Regions from separate parts of the Litoribrevibacter euphylliae genome, predicted to be linked through region 1. Evidence: riboswitches for the same ligand, from Rfam matches in the RefSeq annotation. Region 1 holds a riboswitch; each other region holds the start of a gene.
The links. Region 1 has a riboswitch for cobalamin ahead of ACFOEK_RS10895 (TonB-dependent receptor domain-containing protein). Riboswitches for the same ligand answer to the same signal wherever they lie in the genome.
Positions count from the first base shown of each region.

Region 2: linked by a shared signal. The riboswitch ahead of cobW (cobalamin biosynthesis protein CobW) and the one ahead of ACFOEK_RS10895 (TonB-dependent receptor domain-containing protein) in region 1 are both predicted to bind cobalamin.
Region 3: linked by a shared signal. The riboswitch ahead of bluB (5,6-dimethylbenzimidazole synthase) and the one ahead of ACFOEK_RS10895 (TonB-dependent receptor domain-containing protein) in region 1 are both predicted to bind cobalamin.
Region 4: linked by a shared signal. The riboswitch ahead of ACFOEK_RS08150 (CbtB domain-containing protein) and the one ahead of ACFOEK_RS10895 (TonB-dependent receptor domain-containing protein) in region 1 are both predicted to bind cobalamin.

Region 1 covers NZ_JBHRSZ010000004.1:741,751-747,818, reverse strand. Annotated here, with positions in the region: gene ACFOEK_RS10915 (ATP-binding protein) at 1-260, opposite strand, end outside; gene ACFOEK_RS10910 (peptidylprolyl isomerase) at 406-681, shown strand; gene ACFOEK_RS10905 (SGNH/GDSL hydrolase family protein) at 703-1,407, opposite strand; gene ACFOEK_RS10900 (hypothetical protein) at 1,472-1,720, opposite strand; gene ACFOEK_RS10895 (TonB-dependent receptor domain-containing protein) at 1,871-3,715, opposite strand; cobalamin riboswitch at 3,754-4,035, opposite strand; gene ACFOEK_RS10890 (cysteine-rich CWC family protein) at 4,090-4,317, opposite strand; gene ACFOEK_RS10885 (molybdopterin-dependent oxidoreductase) at 4,472-4,978, shown strand; gene ACFOEK_RS10880 (ATP-binding protein) at 4,983-6,068, shown strand, end outside.
Region 2 covers NZ_JBHRSZ010000004.1:213,424-219,491, forward strand. Annotated here, with positions in the region: gene ACFOEK_RS08450 (hypothetical protein) at 1-332, opposite strand, end outside; gene ACFOEK_RS08455 (acyltransferase) at 410-1,342, opposite strand; gene ACFOEK_RS08460 (manganese efflux pump MntP) at 1,662-2,198, shown strand; gene ACFOEK_RS08465 (sirohydrochlorin chelatase) at 2,340-3,512, opposite strand; cobalamin riboswitch at 3,658-4,015, shown strand; gene cobW (cobalamin biosynthesis protein CobW) at 4,186-5,262, shown strand; gene cobN (cobaltochelatase subunit CobN) at 5,290-6,068, shown strand, end outside.
Region 3 covers NZ_JBHRSZ010000004.1:134,562-140,629, forward strand. Annotated here, with positions in the region: gene ACFOEK_RS08100 (CheR family methyltransferase) at 1-345, shown strand, start outside; gene ACFOEK_RS08105 (EAL domain-containing protein) at 437-2,614, shown strand; gene bluB (5,6-dimethylbenzimidazole synthase) at 2,616-3,359, opposite strand; cobalamin riboswitch at 3,403-3,667, opposite strand; gene cobU (bifunctional adenosylcobinamide kinase/adenosylcobinamide-phosphate guanylyltransferase) at 3,851-4,399, shown strand; gene cobT (nicotinate-nucleotide--dimethylbenzimidazole phosphoribosyltransferase) at 4,444-5,514, shown strand; gene ACFOEK_RS08125 (histidine phosphatase family protein) at 5,629-6,068, shown strand, end outside.
Region 4 covers NZ_JBHRSZ010000004.1:141,757-147,824, reverse strand. Annotated here, with positions in the region: gene ACFOEK_RS08170 (cobyrinate a,c-diamide synthase) at 1-382, opposite strand, end outside; gene cobO (cob(I)yrinic acid a,c-diamide adenosyltransferase) at 397-1,032, opposite strand; gene ACFOEK_RS08160 (AAA family ATPase) at 1,036-2,826, opposite strand; gene ACFOEK_RS08155 (CbtA family protein) at 2,807-3,598, opposite strand; gene ACFOEK_RS08150 (CbtB domain-containing protein) at 3,708-3,893, opposite strand; cobalamin riboswitch at 3,924-4,163, opposite strand; gene ACFOEK_RS08145 (alpha/beta fold hydrolase) at 4,337-5,185, shown strand; gene ACFOEK_RS08140 (adenylate kinase) at 5,341-5,877, shown strand; gene ACFOEK_RS08135 (hypothetical protein) at 5,880-6,068, opposite strand, start outside.

The sequences.
Region 1 (6,068 bases):
TCAATCAGCAATTGGATAAAGACCTCGTGCCGACCTAACGTCAGTCCGTCAGCCTTACTTTTCAGGCGATAAACAGTGAAAACATTAACCAACGCCAATAAGCCAATAACCACCAGCATCGGCTTAACAGCAATCTCAAGATTAAAGCCCCAATAAGCAATCGTTACGGACAAAAGTTGCCCGGCGATGGCCACATTCCTGAGTAGGAACAGCAATCTTAGGTTCTTGTTTTGAGTAATATTTTCCAGCGTCGAATTCATGGGTGGCATTATCTCTTATCAAGTATGTATGTCACTGCGACAAATTGTCGCATCAAATGGTAAAAATCCCATTGAGACCAGGCAGTTAGTGGCTTTAAAGCAGATGCGTTATACTGACCAATCGAACAATAGTTGAGATAAGTCAATGATCGCTTGTGCAAGACATATTCTAGTGAAAACCGCTGCGGAAGCAGAGAAGCTTAAAAAACGCATTCAACAAGGTGAGGATTTCGCCAAACTCGCGAAAAAGTATTCTGAATGCCCTTCTGGCAAAAAAGGCGGTGACTTGGGTGAGTTCAGACCCGGCCAGATGGTAAAAGCCTTTGATCAGGTCGTCTTTAAGAAAGCCATTCTTGAAATCCATGGCCCGGTAAAAACTCAGTTCGGTTTCCACCTTATCCAAACACTGTACCGCAACTAAACACAGCCCAAGACAGTCAACTTAAGGCTGAAGCTTGTAGATATGAGACGTTAAGGCTTCAGCCCATTGTTGATAAAGCTTTGGCCCTGGGTGAAAGCCATCACTTGCCATCAAGGATTGATCCAGTTCAAAGCCTGGTTCAATCAAATGACAGAATACATTAGTTTGAATTAAAGCGTTCATACGATGGTTCAACTCATTCGCACGATTCCCCAAACACCAGCGTAATGGCTGTGGTAACGCCGGGAACAAATGCATGGGTGGAACGGGTGTCATTAACACAGTACGAACCGAAAACTTCTGGCGCAACAGATCGACCATCTGTTGTTGCTGTTGATACCAATCCGCCGGAGACACACTACTGGTCACGTCATTTACACCAATTGATGTGATCACTAAGTCCACATCAAACGCGTCCAAAGCTTCAAGACGCTCAATCACATCCAATGTTTTATCGCCGGTAGAGGCTTCCAATCGCCAATCGACGGTATAGCTTTCCTTAAGCCGATCAACCAATTGCCCGGATAACGCCTGCGACTGACACTCTGCCCCAACACCCGCCGCGGCTGAATCGCCCAAAATCAAAACCTTGAGCAGCTTGCCTTCACCAATCACGCCTGCACGCTCACCACTGGCTTCTGGCAGTCTTGGTGTCGTTAAGCGCACATAGATCCCTTGCGGTAAGAGAATCGGCAAAAGAAACAAGGTCGATAGTGTATTCAGCATCCTGCGTTATCCTAAAACCTTACTCTGAGTCGAAGTCGCTTCAAGATTAGAAGAGCTGCCTAGGTTATTGCTCTCCCATGAAGAATTCAGCAATGGTTAACCCCTGGAACCCGGCCACAATAATAATAGAACCAATAAAGATCGGCATAGCAACATAGGTGAATCGAAAGAATATCACACCCCGTTTTTCACCTAAGGTCGCTCTCATCACTTTCAAACGCCCATCCGTTTCTTTGTGCTTCACGCTGCGATATCCAAAAACAATGGCGATTAGCCAACACACCACCCCAAGGGCAACCGTCATAAGGTTCATAAACAGTCCTGAATTACCGATAAAAGAAGGCGAGCATTATAAGGAATGACTTACAAGATAAGAAGCCAGATACGAACCGGATACGAAAAAGCCGCTCAATGACCAAGCGGCTTTTTCAAACTAACGATCGATAACGTTAAAAATAGATCTCTACGGCTGATAAGTCACAGAAACTAAATACGTTAGCTCAGGTTGGTTATAGCCTCGTCTTAACTCGTATTCCTGCTCAAGAATATTTTCGACTTTGGCTTGTAGCTTTAGCTCATCCGTAATCAAATACCCTGCACGCAGATCTAACGTCGCATAACCTGGAAGCGCCACGGTATTTTGTTGATCGACATAGGATTCGCTTTCAGCGATTACCGTCGCACCTAAAGAAAAGCGATTAAAATCACGATCCATCATGACGGACAACGTCTGTTTTGGTCGATTGATTAAACGTTTCCCAGAGGTATCACCACTTCGGCTTTTCGCACTGATCAAGGTTAATTCTGAACGAATGGCCCAATCAAAGAAGTAGGTATTGAATCCAAACTCAAAGCCTTGAATTCGCGCTTTGCTTACGTTCTCTGGCACATAAACCGGTGCTTCTGAAATGATTAGATCTTCAACGCGAGTTCTGAACCAAGTCGCAGACCACTCAACCGATTCGATGGAGCCGTCAACACCCATTTCAAAGGTATCTGTTTGCTCTGGCTTCAAGTCCGGATTTCCTGAACAGCAGAAGCCGTATCCTGGGTGATATAGAAAGTTAAATGATGGCGCTACGAAAGCCGTTCCATAAGAAGCCCGAACACGAGTGGCATTGTCGAAGCTGTAACCCCAAGCCAGATTCCCTGTTCGCTCAGATCCAAACTGTTCATTGTCGTCGTATCGAAGACTGGCTTCTAAGTCGTGACCTTCGATCTCAGTTTGTAACTGTGTGAAGACACCGTGATTATAACGCTCGTTCTGAATAAAATTATCTGTCGTTACAGAATGATCTTCCTGATAGTCATAACCAAGGGTCAACATCGACACATCAGACAATGCCACATGGTTCAGCCAAGATAGAGAATCACGACGGGTTTCATAAGTCGATGTCTTTACATAATTCGCATAAGTATGAGACTTATCCCAACTGCGCCCTAATTGAACATCGGTTGACCATGCCGAGGTGATTTGACTGTTCAGACCCACTCCAATGGTACGCAAAGTGTCTTTGCTTTCCTGGTTTGGATAAAAGGAAAATGTGTCATCAAATTCATTCTGACCGTGAGACTGTAAATAAGTGAACGTCAGCACCGTGTCTTTAGAGAAATTCATTGCCGAGTTGACGCTTAAGGATGAGTTTTCAAAACCATCGTCGTCTGACTCATAACCTTTATAGGTATCAATGCCATCGGTTTCCTCATAGCTGTATGTAGCATTTAAAGAGGCATAATCGTTTCGAGCCCCAAAACCTACAGCCATTTCTTTCGTATCATCAGAACCGGCACCTACTCGAACAAATGGCGTAAAGCCTTGCTGATGTTCTTTACGAGTAAAAATCTGTACCACACCACCAGCGGCTTCTGACCCATAAAGGCTCGATCTCGGCCCTTTAACAATTTCAACACGATCTATTTGATCGACTGGGATGTTTTGAAAGGCTGTTAACCCACTGGTTGCTGACCCCACTTTTACCCCATCAATAAGGAAAAGTGTGTGAGTCGACTCCGTACCGCGAAGGAACATCGAGGTCTGCTTACCACGCCCACCAGTGTTTTTAATGGTGACATTCGCGTATCGACGTAGTAGTTCCTGAGTTGAACGAACCTGAGATCGTTCAAGGTCTTCACGCGTAATAACGGTTACCGAAGCCAGAGTTTCATCAACTGACATAGCCGTTCGATTGGCCGTAATAACTGTGGTTTCTGTCGTTGTAGGAAGCTCTGCTTGAGCGTAAGAGCCGCATAGTAAGCTGGCTGCGAAAAGTGAAATGTGTGATGGAGAAAATTTAGATTTTAATAGCATGATCCTGCGCCTAACGTGCCCGCCGCACGTTTCAGTGAATGAGTGAACCACTAGAGGCCGGTCTCCGGGCTTAGGAGTAAACCATTAAGCATGATTTCATTCAGCGCCTTCCCATGTCCTTTTGCTATCATTGGCATAGCATTGATAGACAAACACAGTGGCTTAGTACTGAACTTAGCTCCATCACCGTTGCGGGGGCAGCGTTGGAATTTTGTCTGATTAGGGCATCAAACAAGCACACAACTTCCCGTTTAAAAGCAGCATTACAGATGCGTTGATTCGAATCTAAAATACCACCTACCCAAAGCGAGGCGCGATTATCACAGCGGTTTTTAGAGATATCAAGGAATAATCAGAAACAGACAGAGGAAGATTTAAGCTTTGCCTGCATTCATTTGATCGAGACAAGACTCACAAATACAACGTTTATCCAGGTCTTGCTGAGCCAAGTAGGATTGATAGTTCTCAGGAAAGGAGGCCGACATACACCAGCAAGCCTTCATAGAACGACCAGATTCACCGTCAGTCAAATCTTGGGTCATCACACAAAAATTACCTTTGCCACACAGAGGACAAATCGAAGGGTCTACATCTTTCGTCAAAACTCACTCACTGTTGATCTGTTCAATATCGCCTTAGTTTCGATACCTATAAGGCACATCATCGAAAAGTTTTTCCCTGCAAAAAAGTACTCAGGACTCCTAGTCTTAAGTTTAGGTCTATACTCCATCTAAAGAAAAACAAGAGTATTTTTATATGTTTAATTGCTTAACAATACGTAATGTCCTAATTCTTTTGATGCTATTTCCGTCTTATTTGCTTGCAGAGACGGCTATATCTGAAAAAGAGGTTCTGATTGAAATCAAAGGTAAGATATCAGTCACGACTCAGGATAATCTAGCACTTATCGACAGAAAAACGATCAACGCACTTCCTCAACATCAAATCACGACCACAAATCATATCACGAGTATCCCAATTACTTATCGGGGGCCCCTATTCAGAGACCTCTTACGAAAAGTAGGCGCAAAAGGCAGCTCCGTGCTCGTCATTGCCTGGGATGATTATATGGCAGAGATTGAGATGTCCGATTTAAAAAAATACGACGTTATTTTAGCTACTCATGAAAACGGACAACAATTAACACTCGATACCCGAGGGCCTCTATTTGTGGTATTTCCGTTTTCAGATCACCCAGATATAAGAAACGATCTGTACTACAACAAATCTGTTTGGCAAATAAGAACCATAGAGGTGCAATAGTATTTTGATCGATACCAAGCGCCCTTTCCTAACCATCAATATTATTGTGTTAGCTGCAATTCTTCTCGGCTGTCTTTTTTATTCGGTCGTTCAACTCCAGAGCCTGAATCAACTTACCAGTCGCCCGTTTCTAGCCATCATCAATAACAACTTAGGCATAAAAACTAAATTAATGTCTTTGCAGTTAACAGCGCAACATTTCTCAGACCTGCCTACGACCTCAAATCTCCATCGTTTGAAAATGCAATACAAAATCATTCGTGGAAGCATCAATAATGACTTAAAGAGTGATGTAACAGGTAATTTCCACCAAGTCCATGGAGAAACCGGCAAGCTGATTGAATTACAAGAATACCTAGATCAGCTGGGCTATGTGCTCCCAATGAGCATTGATGACAAATCCAATATCAAGCAATTCAATACACTCTTGGCTCAAGCCCGACGACTGTGGAATCAATACAGCCAACAAGTCATCCACTCGGCTCAAAAGCAAAGTAAAGACATGCACGATTCCTGGAACCACTCGTTAAAGATTCAAATCTACTTGCTTGCCATCATCGGCGGGATATCCCTAACCGGCCTGATTATCATTTCTCGGCAACTTTCTGTTCAACGCAGAATGAGTCAAACATTAAAAGAACAAACCATTGCGCTTATCGATGCAAGGAACGCCGCAGAAGAATCCACACGGGCCAAAAGCCGATTTCTCTCCAACATGTCTCACGAAATCAGAACCCCACTTAATGGCATCATAGGCTTAACCAATCTGGCTCGCCAAAAAGCCATCAAACCAGAAGTCATTAACTATCTAGATAAAGTAATTCTTTCCAGCGATACCTTATTGCACGTCATTAACGATATTCTCGACGTTAGCAAGATTGAATCAGGAAAGCTTGAACTTGAAATTACTCAAGTCGATATTGCTGATGTCTTAGAGCGCATTTCAGCCACCATGAGTGCGAACGCCAGAAACAAAGCACTTAATGTTTACTTTTTGGTGGAGCCGGAAGTACCTGCTTATTTTCAAGGCGATCCAGCCCGATTACAGCAAATCATCACGAACCTTGTCTCGAACGCGATTAAATTCACT
Region 2 (6,068 bases), 530 kb from region 1:
TCGCTTTGGATCAGTTGGCTAATTTTTTCAATAGCCGCTGGATACAGTTGTCGTCGCCATTCAATCTGATTAAGTTCCGTAATTATGAATTTAAATTCGGAGGTGTGAATGGTTTCAGAAATTTTGAGATCAAGAGCATCATACAAACCAGATTCAGACTCATATGTATTTTGCTGGTTTTCAGGAGAGAAGTCTGACCACAGCTCAGGATTGTGCAATTCACAAAATTGATCGGCTTCAGCTTGAAAGGTCTCCAGAGTGTTCTCGTTACTGCTGCATCCAAGTAAAAACATACTGACTAGAAGAAGCGTGGTGCTGTAAATTCGTTTCATCGTGATCACCAAACAATAAAGGGTAACCATGCTAGGTTACCCTTTATGCTATAGGATGTAGAACGGAGGAGGGTCGATTATCCCGCCAAATCATGGCGTTTAAGCGATTTCCTTTCTTCATGTTCCAGCAGCATTTGATCAATTTGTCGATCTTTGTCCTGCCATAGTCGCGTCACCCATTGTTGAATTTCGACCTTCAGTTCAGCATCTGCTTGGTAATCTCCTTGGCTAAAATGCTTAGGGATTGAAATATCTTCTACGCGAACAAGAATGTCGTCGATGCGCCCGCACATCATGTCCCAGAAAGTCGGGGTGTTGTTTGGGTAGACGATGGTGACGTTGCTCAGTGAACTGAATTTGTCGCCTAAGGCCTGAATGGTAAAGGCAATACCACCTGCTTTGGGTTTCAACAAATGTTTATAAGGCGAACCTTGCGTTCTATGTTTAGCGGGAGTGAAACGCGTGCCTTCCATAAAGTTCATGACGCTGGTTGGTACGTATGAGAATTTCTCACAGGCGACTTGTGTTTCCTTGATGTCTTCACCGGCTTTCTCTGGGTACTTTTCCAAATAGGCTTTTGAGTACCGACGCATAAAGGGGAAATCCAATGCCCACCAGGCTTGTCCTACGATTGGCACGTAGGCTAGTTCTTTCTTAATGAAGAATTTTAGTAACGGTGCTTTGTTGAGATACAGCTGATACAACACAAAGATGTCCACCCAACTTTGGTGATTGGCTGTGATTAAATACCACTCGTCGTGACTAAGATTTTTGGCTCCTTCGATGTGCCATTTTGGGTGAAACACCCAATTAATCCACCACAGAATGCCTTCAATCCAAGTACTTGCGACCATCACAATCGATGTATTTACCCATCGTTTTAAACGCGCTGTTGGCATGAAAAAGCGAAGGATAATAAAGCTGAATAAGAAGACGCCAAGAAATAAGGTGTGAGCTAATAATGCCAGGGCGCTCACTATCCCAACGATTTGATCAATAAGTTTAGTCATTGCACTCTCGTATGTGATAACTGGGCAGCTAGTGTGATTTTGCGACATGCTCTCACAGCTTCAGGAGCAAAGTAAATTACCTAATTACTATAGGGTAGATAAGTTGTTTCTATGAACCGAATTTACTGGGCTGTAGAGGGAAGCAGATAAAGAGAATTATAGAGTACTCATTTTTTTAGTGATTAAGTATTAATAGACACCTGATATGAGGGAAGGACTACACTGCAATAGAACTATTCAGAGGTTCCTTAACTCTCTGGTATGGAATTAATGATTCTTCCGTTAAAATGCCGCTGATTTAAATCTGTGAGGCTGTTCAATGATCGAATTGTTAGTGTTGGCGGTGGCTTTGAGTATGGATGCGTTTGCGGTATCCATAGGCATAGGTGCTAAGCATTCCTATCAAATCCCTAGGTTAGCTTTTAAGTCTGCTGTTTATTTTGGTGTGTTTCAGGGCGTGATGCCGTTAATTGGTTATCTGGGCGGGCAAGGTGTATTGGGGTGGGTTGAAGTGTACGCTCCCTGGATTGCTTTTGGTCTGTTGGTCTTTATCGGTGGCAAAATGATCTACGAGGCGTTATCTGAGGGCATTGAAGAAGACATTGCTCAAATTACTCATCGAGTCATGATGATGCTTGCCATTGCCACCAGTATTGATGCCATGGCTGCAGGTTTTGCTTTAACCTTGCTGGATGTGAATCCCTTTGTCGCTTGTTTAATTATTGCAGTGACCACTGCGATCTTTAGCTTTGCGGGTGTATTTATAGGTGATCGAAGTGGCACTTGGTTGGAGAGTAAAGCCGAGCTTCTGGGGGGCGTGGTGTTGATTCTGATTGGCTTTAAGATGCTGATGTAAATGGATTTCTGCTATCGACGTTAAGAGAATGGATATCCTATTCAGATAAAGCGGATTCGTTGTTTGAGCAGTGCGTTTTTTGCACTGCGAGTTTCGAAGAAGCGGTACTCTGAATAGGATGTGCATTCAACGCACGAACAGTTAATTTCTCTTACAGGTCGGAACGCCTTCCCGTTCCGCTTTCACAGACTTCTCTTCATCAATGATGTGTTGCGGGAACTGTCCCATAAAGCAGCAACATACATTCTCGTTAATCATGGTTCTTGGTCCGTGTGGGTGACCAATGTGTTTGTATGGCGCATGATGATGGCCATGGGAATGTCCATGACTGTGAGAGTGTCCGTGATCATGTGAGTGGTCGTGAGAGTGGCTGTGCCCATGATCATGATCGTGCGAATGTCCGTGTGAATGATCATGGGAGTGGTCGGATTCACCTTCAGGCTTGAACTCGGCATGATGGTGATGCACGTCTACTTCGCCTCGAGCCAGTCGCGCTTTGAAATCTTCCATCAAACTTAAAGTCGGGGCAGGGCCGGAAATGGTTTCATTGATACGCTCAATGAAAGTATTGATCACATGTTCCTGATCGCGAAGGTAATCGGCTTTCAGGAATTGAATATCCGGATTCTCTTCCGCTACCTTGTCTACATAACCGTGAATACGGTCGATCAACTTGCCACCGAATAAGAAATAAGGCGCAACCACAATCTTTTTGAAGCCCAGCTTCACAGCCATTTCTAAGCCGCGACCCACAGACGGGTAGGTCACGCCAGAATAGACAGTTTCAGACCAGCCAAAACCAAGATTCTCTGAGACAATTCGAGTCAATTTTGCCGCTTCGGCATTCGCTTCGGTAACCGAGGTGCCACGGCCGACAACCACCAACATGGTGTCATAAAGATCACCGACTTTCGGTGTTTCTGTCAGCCCTAAGGCGTCCAAAATACGTGTTTGGAATGCAGTGATCATTTCATCGTGCAGACCCAGTTCTTTACCGTATTCGATGGTCAAACCCGGGTGCTTTTCCATGTAAGTGGTCAGCACTGATGGAATGTCGTTCTGAGCGTGCGTTGCAGCGAATAACATCCCCGGTACGGCATAGATGGTTTTAACGCCGTTTTCGACCAAAGTATCTAACGCCATATGAATGTTTGGCGCAGAATATTCGAGGAAACCATACTCCACATTCAACGACGGATAACGTGCTCTAAGGCCCGAAGCCAGTAGGCTAAACTCTTTCTCGGCAATCTTGGCCCGGCTGCCATGACCACAAATAAGAACGCCCGCATCGTTTGGTAAATCCGTCAGTTTCATTGGTTTCTTCTCTTGTTAATTTTGTCTATAGACTAGCTAAAGTGGCGGGATTATGGCGATTTTTTATGCATGATAAAAGCGGAATTCGGCAAATCGGTCTAAGTGGTACTCGGAAAGTGATTACTCTTGTGCGCTTTTTCTTTATACTTTGCGCCTCGATTTTAGGTTCCTTCGGGATTAATAGGGAATGTCCGGTTAGATAAATTCTTATGTAACCAGAGAAGCTGAATAAAAACGTCATGAGCGCCAACTGGGCTAGGCAAAATCAGATGAAAACGCGCAGTTTATATGTAATAAATGAGCATTTTGAATCTGATTGTTAACAACGCATAGTTAAGTGCAATAGTTTTTAGACACTTCCCAACGACAGCTGTCCCCGCAACTGTATGCAGTTAGCTGAGATCAAATAGACCACTGGTTTAGAGAACGATAATCTCGACCGGGAAGGTGATCAAAGCGCCAGAGCTGTGAGCCAGTAGACCTGCCAGGATCGAAACACCGGTTGTCGGGGATTGCAACTAGGGCTGATCAGTTAAGAGTTTCCTTTCTTATTTGTTGGGGTGAAAAACCGCCCGACAATATCGGCTTAGTCTTTTTCCGTCTATGTTATTTACGTCATGTATTTATCACATGTACTGATGATTTAAGCGCTTCGTACTGAAGAGGACTCACCATGCAATTGAAAAAAATTCCCGCCACCGTCGTTACCGGTTTTTTAGGAAGCGGTAAAACCACTCTGTTATCCAATGTGTTGAAACAAGCGCAGGGCAAGCGCATTGCTGTCATCGTGAACGAATTTGGTGAGCTGGACATCGATGCAGACTTACTACGAAGCTGTCCTCTGGATTGTGAAGACGAAAACGCGCAAGCGGCGACCGGGCAGGATGGTATTTACGAGCTGGCCAATGGTTGTATCTGTTGCACAGTAGAAGAAGAGTTTTTGCCAGTAATGAAACAACTGGTTGAGCGACGAGACGACATCGACCATATCCTGATTGAAACCTCAGGTTTGGCTCTTCCTAAACCATTAGTTCAAGCATTCAACTGGCCTGAAATCAAACAACACTGCACAGTGGACGCTGTTATTACCGTGATCGATGGCCCGGCGGTAGCGGACGGTCGTTTTGCAAATGATACCGATTTGGTTCAACAACAACGCTTGGCGGATGAGAATCTTGATCACGATCCGAGCTTGAAAGAGCTTTTGGACGATCAGCTAAGTGCCGCAGATTTGGTGGCCGTCAGTAAAAACGATTTGTTGGACGAAGCACAACGCAAACAAGTAGAACAAGTCGTGGCAGCCAAAGTGCCTGAAGCCGTAAAGACCATCTACACCAGCAACGGTGAAGTGGCTTTGGATGTGTTGATGGGCATTGAATCGGCGGCGGAAGAACGCATTGATCACGTTCATACGCATCACGATCACCACCATGAGCATGGCGAACATCATGAGCACGCCCACGATCACTTTGATTCTTTTGTGATTAGCTTGGGCGAAGTGCAAGGCGATGCACTGCAAAGTATTTTGAAAGACTTGATTGCCGAGAAGAATATCTTCCGTGCCAAAGGCTTTGCTGCCTTGCCGGGCAAACCTATGCGTCAGGTGTTGCAGGCGGTAGGTAAGCGTCTAGACGTACACTTTGATCGTCTATGGACCCAAGATGAACCACGTAAAACCCAGCTTGTGTTCATCGGAAAAGGCATTGCTAAAGCCGAGATTGAAACGGCATTAAAAGTCGCTGAAGTTTAATCTCCTTCACCTGATCTTGGTTTTCTAATGCACTTATTCGCAGCCCAACCGGGTGGATTTAACGACGAAGAGGGGATTGTTGATCTTCAACAATCCCCGGCAGATTTGGTGATTCTGTCAGCCGCCGACAGCACCTTAGCCGCTCTGGCCAATACCGCCGAATCCCTTCCAGATGATTATCCTTCGTTGCGCCTTGCGAATTGGATGAACCTCACCAAACCGGCCGCCTTGGATTTGTATATCGACAAGGTGATTGATCACGCCAAGGTGGTGATTGTTTCTGTGCTCGGGGGGGAAAACTATTGGCCTTACGGTGTGGAACAACTGATCGAATGGGCGAATGGCGGGCGAGATCGGGTGTTGGTTCTGGTGCCCGGCGATGATGCGCAGGATGAATCTTTGATGCGTCAATCCACGGTGGATTACGGCGTCGTGTTTCAGATTTGGCGTTACCTTCGCGAAGGTGGCGCGGTTAATTTTCAGCAGTTTTATCGCTATCTGAAAGCCGAGCTTTTTTCTGGAACGACTGATTGTGAGGTTGCTCAATGGCAAGCGCCTCGACCTTTACCTCATTGCTTGCTTTATGCGCCAGCTTACTTAGATTTAAAAGGAGAGCAAATCAATGGGGTCAGAGTAAACACTTACTCTGACCCCATTGATTCTCGTTCTCTTGTTCCAGAAAAGAGCCAGGCAACCTATCAGGACTGGCAACAGCATTGGCTTCAAAATGACCCGCTGAATCACAAGCCCGTTGCTGTGCTGTTGTTTTATCGCAGCCATTTGCAATCGGCCAATACCGCGATGTT
Region 3 (6,068 bases), 610 kb from region 1:
GAGTTGAGTGATTATTTTTTCTCGTGTTATGACTGCGCTAAGTTGGAAGAACGTATCAAAAAACACATAACTTTTGCCTGTCATAACTTGGTCAGTGACAGCGTCTTTACGGAAGTTGAAGTCATCATTTGTCGCAATGTGTTGATTTATTTTGATCGAAGTTTAAAACGGAAAGTCGTCAGTTTATTTACCAGCGGCCTCCACCCTGGCGGTGTGCTGTGCCTTGGAAGTCAGGAGTCGTTAAATGGTCTTTATGACGATGAATCCTATGAACCTATTTCTGTAACCAATCGAATCTATAAGCGAACCCATTCGATTGCTCAGGTGGCCAGTATTTATCACTAACTTTTATCTCTAATTTTGTATTCGTAGATGATAACAGAGACTGGATTAATCAAGGATAAAACATCATGGCAGTATCAGGGGGAAGAACACAGTGACATACAATCAATGCGAAGCTTATCCTGTGCCCTTAGCACCAAGGAAATCGGTGGTCTCCTTACCGAAAATTTTAATTGTGGATGACCGCAAAGAGAACCAGCGAGCCATTGAGGTTATTCTGGAAAATCTCGATGCCGAGTTTTATTCCGCTTTTAACGGCGAAGAAGCCTTGTCTATGTCGTTGCGGCATAACTTTGCTGTGGTGCTTATGGATGTGATGATGCCAGTGATGGATGGCTTTGAGACCGCTAATTTAATGCGGATTAACCAGAGAACTAAGCATACGCCGATCATTTTTATTACAGCAGCAGATCGTACCGACGAGTTTGAATACAAAGGCTATCAGGCCGGGGCTGTGGATTATTTGTTTAAGCCCATTAAGCCTTCAACCTTAGAGAGTAAGGTAAAAGTCTTCCTGGATTTAGAAATACAGCGCCAACAGCTCAAGGAAACTCTGGAGGACATTGAGCGCTTGAAGCGTAAAAACCAATTGTTGTTAAAATCGGTGGGAGAGGGAATTTTAGGGCTCGATAACGAAGGCTTAGTCACTTTTAGTAATCCAGCGGCACAAAAGTTATTGGGGTGTTCCGAAGCTGAATTAGAGAATCAGTCTGTGCTTGATTATCTCATTTTGGGTGACAGCAAATCCCACTCCATAGAGTGGAAAGATGCGCCCATCTATCGGGTGTGTTCTGAAGGAAAAATGTATCACGAGACCCTGGGTATCTTTCGAAAAAAAGTAGAGGGTGCCTTTCCTACGGAATACCACGCGACGCCTATTTATGACGACAATAAACTGGTCGGGGTTGTGCTGGCATTTCAAGATATTACCGAGCGTAAACGAGCCGAAGAGCAGCTCAGTCAACTGGCTCAATACGATAGTCTCACAGGTCTGAATAACCGATATTCATTTCAAAACCTGTTAGCGCAGTCCATTTCTCGGGCCAAACGAGCTGGTTCGTCTGTCGCTTTACTGTTTATGGATTTGGATAAGTTCAAGATCGTCAACGATACCATGGGACATGAGATCGGAGATTACCTGCTGCAAGATGTCGCTGTTCGTATCAGAAAATGTTTAAGGGATGGTGATGTTATTGGGCGCATTGGTGGTGATGAATTCACCGTTGTTCTGGAATCTATTCACACCGCCAGAGACATTGCTGCCATTGCCCAGAAGATTATTGAATTTTTGGGAGAGCCTTTTTATTTGCGGGATCATGAGATTCATATTGGTATTAGCATTGGTATTGCGACCTATCCTGAATCTGCCAAGGATGAAGAGGCTTTGATGAAGTGCGCTGATATTGCCATGTATAAGGTGAAAGAAAACGGTCGAAATAATTTCCGTTTCTTTACCGAGACCATGCAGCAAGAAGTGCATTATTCGTTGCAACTTGAGAATCGTCTCAGGGTTGCTCTGCAATTAAATCAGTTTCTGCTTTATTACCAACCGAAAATTGATCCTTACCAACAGAAAGTCATTGGATTTGAAGCGCTACTAAGATGGCGAGTCGGATCAGACGAGTTTATCTCGCCATCGGATTTTATTCCCAAAGCGGAAGAAATGGGGCTGATTATTTCGATCGGTCGCTGGGTCATTGAGCAAAGCTGTCGGCAATTCAGAGCGTGGTTAGACGCTGGTATTGTCGATGAATCTATGTCGATGGCGATTAATATATCCATCAAGCAGTTACAGCATCAATCCTTAAAATCCACGATCAAAGAATGCATAGAGACCTACCAACTGCCCATTGGGTGTTTGGAAATTGAAGTGACTGAAAGCATCATGATCGACAATGTAGAGCACATCATTAAGCTGTTGGCAGAGCTGCAAGAAATGGGCATAAAAATCTCCATTGATGATTTTGGTACCGGATATTCGTCATTGAATTATCTTCGTCGATTGCCTATTGATGCCTTAAAAATTGATATGTCTTTTGTACGTGCTCTGCATGAAGGAGAACAAAGCCAGGCCATTGTGAAGGCGATTGTAAGCTTGTCAGAAATTCTTGGATTGACCGTGATTGCCGAAGGTGTAGAAACCGAAGAACAGCTTGAATTCTTAAAAGGACTGGAGTGCGATTTCATCCAAGGTTATTACTACAGTAAACCCTTGGATGAAACGAAAGCTGAAGCATATTTAGTTGACTTCAAAAAGCAGTATTCAAACTAATTTAAAAATTAGTAGGAAAGCTTTCCAACGCTTGAAGGGTTTCAAGCAGTTGTTCTTGTTCGCTGGTACTGGCTTCGCCTTGCCATTGCTCAAAGTTTACGAGCTCTGAAAGGTTCATCCGGGGTAGCCAACCTTTGGTTTCCAGTTCTGGCTTGTCTTTAAAATGTTCCACGTATCCGATACACAGATAAGCGATGGGCACCACGTGTTCAGGAATATTCAGGGTGTCTTTTAGTTCTTGCTCATGCATGATACTCACCCAGCCAACACCTAAGCCCTCTGCACGGGCTGCTAACCACAGGTTTTGCACCGCACACACCGAGCTGTAGAGATCCATGGTTTTCATGTGCGTTCGACCCAACACAGGTTTGCCTGTACGGGTTCGGTCGCAGGTGATACAGAGGTTAATGGGCGACTCTAAGATTCCTTCCAGCTTTAGGCTTTTATAAGCCGTTTGTTTCTCGCCTTCAAACATTTCGGCCGCTTCACGATTGGCTTTGCTGAACAGTTGATGAACCTGTTGTTTTTTCTCTTGTGAACGAATCACCAGGAAGTTCCACGGCTGCATGAAGCCTACCGAAGGCGCATGGTGGGCAGCATAGAGCACTCGTGCTAACACCTCATCGGCCACGGGTGTCGAAGTAAATTGGCCGCGTACGTCTCGGCGGTTAAATACGGTTTTGTAAAGCGCAGCGCGTTCTGCATCGGCGAAACGATGTCGCTCTGTTAAAGCGTCGGATTCCATAGTAGTCCCCTTCAATGGAATGTACGCGTAGGGTCCAACTACAGCGTAGTTACACAATCAGGCCGGTCTACTGACTGAGGGTCATCCTTATACATCGCCTTCCCAGACGCTCAGTTGAGTTGGTCCAGTGGCTTGGTTTTTCCGATACTATTGTTTTTCGAAACCAGAGTTCTTCGAAGTCAGTGGCTTTTCGATAATAGTTCGATAGAAACCGTGACGTATAAGTCACCATCACAGGGCTGGGCGCGTTCCGGATTGTCACCGGATTCCCGATTCTCCCTTGGTGAAGCTGCGTTCATAATGATTATTTTTCATTACAGCGACTGCTTTACACCTTGGGCACCTGACGTTTTGGAAGAGGTTATAGGAGTTAATTACCAGATGGTCAAGGAGAATTCCCAGGGAATAAGTTGACCTGCTTTCCTGTCAGCCGATAAAGTGGCAGCCTCTTTATTCACTCTTCTTTATTCTTAAGGTTGTAAGGGAAGGCCGTGCTAGAACTTATTTTAGGGGGTGCTCGTTCCGGAAAAAGCCGTTTGGCCGAAGAGCGCGCGTTGGCTTCGGGCAAGCAACTTATTTATCTGGCTACCGCAGAAACCCGAGATCGAGAAATGTCCGAGCGCGTAAAACTGCATCAGCAAAGACGATCAGATGATTGGGCATTGATCGAAGAGCCGCTTCGATTGGCTGAAACCTTGAAACAGCACAGTCGAGCCGATAATTGCATTCTGGTGGATTGTTTAACCTTGTGGCTGACCAACTGTTTGTTGCAGTCAGACCAGCAATCCAAAAACATTCAACAAGACCAAGTTTGGCAATCTGAGCGAGCCAAGCTTATGGACACTCTGAATGATTTGCCTGGCGATGTAATCTTCGTTAGTAATGAAGTCGGACAAGGAGTAGTGCCGATGGGCGAGTTGTCCCGTAAATTTGTGGACGAAGCCGGTTGGTTACATCAAGATTTAGCGAAGATGTGTGACTCGGTTGTCTTCGTGGTGGCGGGCTTGCCTCAATTTCTCAAAACATCCCAAAGTTCTTAAACCAACTTTTTCACTTTCTTAATTTATTATCAAAGGATCGGATTATGACTGCCTGGTGGACACACGCGATTCAACAGCCTAACGCAGAACAACGTGAGCAAGCATCGGCTCATCAAAATCAGCTGACTAAGCCACCTGGATCATTGGGGCAGTTAGAAGACATCGCGATTCAATTAGCCGCTAATCAGAACACTTTGAATCCGAAGGTCGATAACGTCGCCATTCGTGTCTTTGCGGGCGATCACGGTGTGGTGGCAGAAGGCGTATCCGCCTTTCCACAAGCCGTGACGGTGGAAATGATTAAAAACTTCTGTGCTGGTGGCGCCGCCATCAGTGTGCTGGCGAAAGAGCAGGGTGCGGATTTTAAAGTGGTCAATGTGGGTGCAGCGTCTCCGGTTCAGGATCATCCGAAACTGATCAATCAACCTGTAGCCGCAGGAACAAAAAATTTCTGCCAGCAAGCCGCCATGAGTCAAGCACAGTTTGAAGCAGCGTTTGAACTGGGTAAGTCGATAGCGGATCAAGCTCATCAAGAAGGCATGGATCTATTCATTGGCGGTGAAATGGGTATTGGTAATACCACAGCGGCGTCTGCAATAGCGGCTTCTTTAATCGACCTTGAATCAGGTATGGAACAGCAGATCCAGGATCTGGTTGGCCGTGGCACTGGCGTTGACGATGAGGGCTTGAAGCTCAAACAACAAGCGGTATTAAACGCTCTGACCTTGCATAAACATGCTAAAGGCGATGCGATTGAGACGCTAAAAACCATGGGCGGCTTTGAAATCGTAGCCTTAGCGGGTGCGTATCTTCGTTGTGGCCAGTTAGGCGTAACCGTTTTGGTGGATGGGTTTATCTGTTCCGTCGCTGCGTTGGCGGCGCTTAGCATCAATGAGGCACTTAGACCTTGGTTGATCTTTGCGCATCAGTCCCAAGAGTCCGGGCACTGCAAAGTGCTGCAAGCGCTGGATGCTAAGCCCTTGTTAAGTTTGGGAATGCGTTTAGGTGAAGCCAGTGGCGCGGCAATGGCCTTACCTGTTTTGAAACTGGCATGTTCTCTTCATAATTCCATGGCAACCTTTGCGTCTGCAGGTGTGAGCAATTCTGGTGAGTGATTTAGCGGCTCTTGGTTTACTGGTTAAAGGGCAATGGAACTCTCAAATGTGGAATTCTCAAATTCAGCGAAACCCTGCTAATGCTTCTATGATATGGAGTGTGGAGGGTTGCTTATGACGCAAACCACAAGAGTTGATCTCTTGCGACATGGCGAATGCGAAGGTGCTCAGTCTATTTACCGCGGCATTATCGACAGCCCATTAAGTAAAAAAGGCTGGGAAACTCTGGATAATGCCATCGCGTCTGTTGAGACGGATTGGGATGTGATCATTACTTCGCCAAAACAACGGTGTAAGCGTTATGCCATGGCCCTGGCGGAAGAGTTAAAAAAGCCTTTTGAAATCGATACCGGGTTTCGGGAAATCAATTTTGGCCGTTGGGAAGGCTTAACCTTTAAGGACGTGTGGAAAGCTGAGTCAGATAACGTGACGGCCTTTTATACTCAGCCTGACAGCAATCCTCATGGTGGTGAATCTGTTGCTCAGATGACGCAGCGGGTCAACGCGGCTTGGTCAAAGATGTTGGCGCGTCATCAAGGGAAACGCATATTGCT
Region 4 (6,068 bases), 600 kb from region 1:
CCATCACCAAGGCAATGGGCACCCCAAATCGTGCAGCTAGATCAGCACTTGAGGGCTCACCATCAAACAAGCCCATAGCCCCTTCAATCAATATCAAATCGGCATCTCGTGCGGCTTCAAACAACTTGGCCTGACAGTAGGCTTCACCCGCCATCCACATATCCAATTGTTCAACCGGTTCTCCAGAGGCTTGATGAAGAATCTGCGGATCGAGGTAATCTGGTCCGGTTTTAAAGACTCGAACCACCTTGCCTTGGCGCTTCAACATTCTCGCTAAGGCCGCAGAGACTGTGGTTTTTCCCTGACCCGAGGCTGGTGCGGCTAAAAACAACGCAGGACAAGATACTGTCTCAGGGTGATTGGCAACTAACACTGTATTCATAGGATTCGTCATGCTTAGAACTCAATCCCAGTCTGTGCTTTGACGCCTAAACGAAAAGCGTGTTTGTCATCCTGAATGGTTGAAATGGTATCTGCGATTTCCTGTAGACCTGTCGCCATAGTTCGACCGGTGATAATCACATTCTGATGTTTCGGGCGGTTTTGCAGCGCCTTTACCGCAGGCTCCACCTCAAGGTATTTGTACTTGAACATATAACTAAGCTCATCAAACACCAACATGTCATAGCTTTCGTCTTGTAAAAGCTCTTCCGCCAAGGCCCAAGCTTTTTGAGCGGCTTCGATGTCCTGGGTTTTGTCTTGGGTTTCCCAGGTGAAACCATGGCCCATCACATGCCAATCCACTAACGGATGATCTTTGAAAAACTTGTACTCACCCGTCTCTCGTCGACCTTTAACGAATTGAACAACCGCACACTTCATCCCGTGACCGGCCGAACGCGCCATGGTGCCCATGGCTGAACTGCTCTTGCCCTTGCCATTACCCCGCAGCAAAATCAGCACACCTCGTTCTTCGGTCGCTTTTGCGATACGCGCATCCACTACCGCCTTCTTAGAGGCCATACGTTTTTGGTGCTTTTCCTGATCCGTTGCTGATACCTGTATATTAGATTGGTTGTTTTCTTCAGACATGACTTAAATCTTTATCGGTTGAGGTGAAGGTAAAGTAAGGTCGGCCAAGGCCAAGTAATGTGCCATCAAAGTCTGGGCGATTTGAACGGCTTTGCCACGTTTTACTTGGCTGTCTTCGGTATCAATCACCGTGACTTGCCCAAGTAAATCAAGATCATCAAAGGTCTGACTGGTACGACCATCCGTAATCAGATAGGTCTTAATCGCCAGATTTGGCGCCTGGGTAATTTGTTGCTGCTGGAAGGCTTTCGCTTGCTGAAGCATCTCACGCAACGGCGTTCCACCCGCTGCGGGAATGGTATTCAGCAATCGAACCAAGGATTTCGGTGCCCGTTTCTTCGGCAATAAGGTTTCTACTTTTTGATTACCAAAGCCCATCAATGTCATTTGTTCACGTGCCAAATAGGCTTGATGGGCAATGGCACTGACCAAAGATTTAGCTTTGGAAAAATTTTGATGCTTTAGAATTGATGCTGAGGTATCGAGCAATACCAAATGCAATACGGGCTGACTTTCCCGTTTCTTATGAAACACCAAGTCTTTCAGGGGCATTTTGCCTGCATTCTTAACCAAAGAACCAAACCAGTGAACTTTGGTATCTTCTGTTTTTGATGCATGAGCACCCTTACTTCCGCTCCCTTTCTGACGGCTGGAACTAAGGGTTTGTGGCTTTCCCAACGATACGCTCTTCGGCAGGTTCTTCGTTGCTTTCTTATCTAATGAATTCAGATGCCAAGGCGCATCGACGGCTTGTTGTTCTTGCGCCGAAGAAGACATACTGCCCCAGTCCCCTTCTAAACCGTCATAGGGTTGTTCATTTCTGGATGCTTGAGGGCGAGAAAATGGCGCGTTCGGAGGTGTGTTAGAGGCGTTAGGAGTTTGTCTATTTGAGCTTGAAGAATTTGGTGGATTTGATGAATTGCTATCACCGTTACGACGATGAGCCAACACCAAGTCTTCAACGGCCAAAATATCCTCTTCCGTTACCTGATCTCGTTGATGCCATGCGGCATGGGCCACAGCGGCACGATACCAAACGATATCCCCACGCATACCATCGACGTTAGCATCAACACATTTCTGAGCGATTAGAACACGTAATTCATCAGCACATTGCACCTGATCCAGCAGGGTTCTTGCAGACTGAATGCTCTCGGTTAATGTGGCCTGTGCTTCTTGATACGACTGAACAAAGGCCTCCGGGTTTCGATCAAAAGCGTCTCGTAAACGCACGATCTCAACACGCTCTTCCACGCTGTACTGATTGGATAACTCAACCGACAAACCAAAGCGATCTAACAGCTGTGGTCGAAGTTCGCCTTCGTCCGGATTCATCGTTCCCAACAGAATAAACTGCGCGAAATGACTGTGGCTGACGCCATCTCGTTCCACCACATTAACGCCACTGGCGGAAACATCGAGCAGTAAATCCACTAGGTTATCGGGTAGCAGATTGACTTCATCCACATACAAGACGCCACCATCAGCCTTGGCTAATAACCCCGGCTGAAACGCCACAGACTGATCGGCTAACACTTTCTGGAGATCCAGAGTGCCCACCAGCATTTCTTCGCTGGCACCTAACGGAAGGGTAATAAATTCATGCGGTTTGTTTGCCGTGGCTGGCATGACATCCGCCAAGCCTCTGGCTAACGTAGATTTAGCAGAACCCCTTGGGCCGCTAATCAACACCCCACCAATGGCGGGGTTGATGGCCGCCAGAATCAAGGCAAGCTTGAACGAAGCCTGCCCGGATACTGCGGTAAAAGGAAACTTAAGCGTTTGCGGTTTCATCCTGACCAAGACCTTTCAAAACACTTGGTGTCAGCACCCAACGGTTCAATACCCAAGCGCTCATGACACCCATGACTAACCAGAACAACAAGTTAGAGACAGACGTAGTTACAATGAACTGCTGGTGAAGGTCTGTCAAAGCAACAACCGCTGCTGGATCTGGGTGGCTAAAAGCCGGACCTTCCGGATGCGGAGCGGAAACAAGGTATGGAATCGCAATGGCAACCAAACCCAACGCTTTGAATTTAAGCGGCGCAAAAGCCAATACCAACAAGCCCACTGCAACCGCCCCGGCAGCCAACATCCACCACAATTGACGATGCTCCACGGGAGCCGCTTCAATACCAGGAATTTCTGGCGGAATGCCAATCGCTGGCGCACCAAAGAACACGATAAAGCCGCCCAAGCCCCAGGCAACACCTTTCAATACACTGACACGCGTTAGCCCTTGTAACGACAACTGACTCATCACGGCCAGCAAAATTGCAGCATAACCAATACCTGCAAATACATTAGCCGACATGGTATAGGCGGTTCGTTCAATACCATCTTCCGGTGCCCAGGCTTCTTCATCATGATGATGGGAGTGACTGTGTCCAGCGGCCTCTTCTCCATGATGATGATCGGCTACCGGTGCCGCTTCTTCCGGTACTTCATAAGTTTCAGAAGCAAAGATAATCGGATTAACAACATAAACTTGAAGAAGGCTGAATACGAAACTGGCTACGACGCCAACCAGTAAGGCGTTTAAAATAATTCTGCGAAATAACATGGGTTAAAGCTCATTGATCGAGTGAAATCAGAACGCACAAAAGCCCAATCCGAACAGGATTAGGATCTATACAATACAATGTGTTGATTTGTGTTTTAAAACAACAACCTTAGTGGCAAGGGAACGCCATTGCGTGACGCGTATCGTGCGCTGCGTTGTGCGCTGCGTCAGTTGGAAGGAAACCAACCGCAAATAAAACAACTGCACCGAAAATAACGGCTGCGGCTGTTTGAGCCAACGATGAAACTTTAACGTGAGTTTTCGCGTGCTGAGCACTAGAAACTTGAGTGGTCATTTTCTTCTCCTGCACCCACCGTGCAATGGTTATTGTATGGAATTTCAGGCCGGTCTCCGGGCTCTAAGAGTAGCTTATAGAAGCTGTGTTTGCTTAACCTTCCCAACTAAAAGTCAGTGGTCGAACAAGTAACTCTTGTACCGTTGCGGGGGCAGCGATGGAGTCAGTACTGCATTAAAATCTCTGTACATACCATACTTCCCGATTATCCTTCTGCATCAATCGCTTAAACTTGATGAAGCATCAGGCACCTGAGCAGCAGGGATAGTAATGTATATGGCGGGTGAAAGCTAGGGAGATGCTAAAGCTCTTGCCTGAATTCAGATAATAAGTGCAACTTCCAACTTCAAATCAAATACGGAAGAAAAAACCATGGAAATTTATTTATTCATCAATACCCAATATCATCGCCTGATCAGTTCGCCATTGGAAATCCATAAAGCATGAATGTTCAGATAAAAGATGGGTACATCTACACAAAAGCGCTTGGTGAAGAAAATAAAGGTATCCCTCTTCTGATAATTCACGGTGGCCCAGATTGGGATCACACCTACTTATTGCCCGCAGCAAACCGTCTTTCAAAAACACGCAGAGTGATATTATTTGATCTCAGAGGATGTGGCAGGTCTTCAAAGTTTGATGCGGCGAATGCTTACTCCATGAGCAATGTTCTATCTGATATTAAATGCGTTCTGTCTGCCTACAATATATCGACCTGTGACATTCTCGGTTTCTCTTTTGGCGGAGTTATTTCCATACACCTATTGAAGAATACACCCCATCAGGTGAATAAACTCATCCTTGCTTCGACAACAGCATTTAATGATTTTCAGGAAGAACTTGAACTCAATAACGATTATCAAGAGCGATGCACGCCTGAACTCCAAGAATTCATCTCTCAAGCATTCAAAGTTTTTCCAATAACGAAGGACGAACCCAGTAAGTCTCTCGCCTTAAAAAGTATTGCACTGGATGTGTATGACCTTTCCAAACTGAATAAGATTAAAGACATTATTTCCAAAATAACCTTTTCTACTGAGTGGCTAAACGCACATCGTGCAGGTAAGATGGCCGCCCCAAAACTTTCAGCACCTGAGACAATCAAGGCGTCAGGAAAAGACGTTCTAATACTCCACGGAGCGAAAGATTTGAGATTTCCTTTGTCAGTTGCTCGTCGGTTACACAAACGCCTCGAAACCTCTGAACTAGCCATAATTGAAAATGCCGGTCACCTTGCTCATCTAGAGAGTCCTGCATTATGGGTTAACAAGATAAATAAGTTTTTAAGTTAAATTTCTGATCACAGTACTGATTGCGGAATTTTACAGGACAAACCAAAGTCATCTTAGTAAATAGGAACCTAAACGGCCTACCTAAAGATCAACGGACGATGGGAAGATCATATTCTCACTTCTTTAATAAACCCGAAAAATACATAGAGTGATGTATGAAAATTAATGTTGTAGGAACCAGTGGAAGTGGTAAATCCACATTAAGCAAACACATATCAAACGCGTTGAATATCCCTCATATCGAGATGGATTACTTGTTCTGGAAACCTAATTGGACTGAATCGACCGACGAAGAATTCAATTCCAAATTGGAACACGCGCTGGCTCAGGAATCCTGGGTTCTAGATGGCAATTTCACCAGAACGACACCGATTAAATGGAAACACGTTGACCTTGTTGTATGGGTGGATTTTTCTTACCCAAGAACCTTACTGCAAGCCTTTAAACGGGCATTAGTTCGTGCCACAACTAAAGTAGAATTATGGGAAGGAACGGGTAACAAAGAATCCTTTAAGAAACTCTTCACCAAAGACTCAATTATTCTTTGGACTATCACAAACTACAAAAAGAACAAACAAAAGTATCAAGCAATAATGAACTCTGATGAGTATGCTCATATCCGATTTGTCAGAGTCAAATCTCCCAAGGAGGCAAGTCAGTTCATAGCCGCGTTGGGAAACTCTGACTTTTAACATCAGAGCGTTTTGACCTGATACCAATTGCTCGCGACCTTCCCGGTCGATTGATGCACTACCACAGACAACCCCACCTCAGTAAGTCGTTCATTGAGATTACCGGCATATAAACGCTGCTGAAAATCTTTAAATTCAACGTCATAAATCGTTTGAACCATTTGATGGAGCCCTTTCAGAGTAAAGGAAAA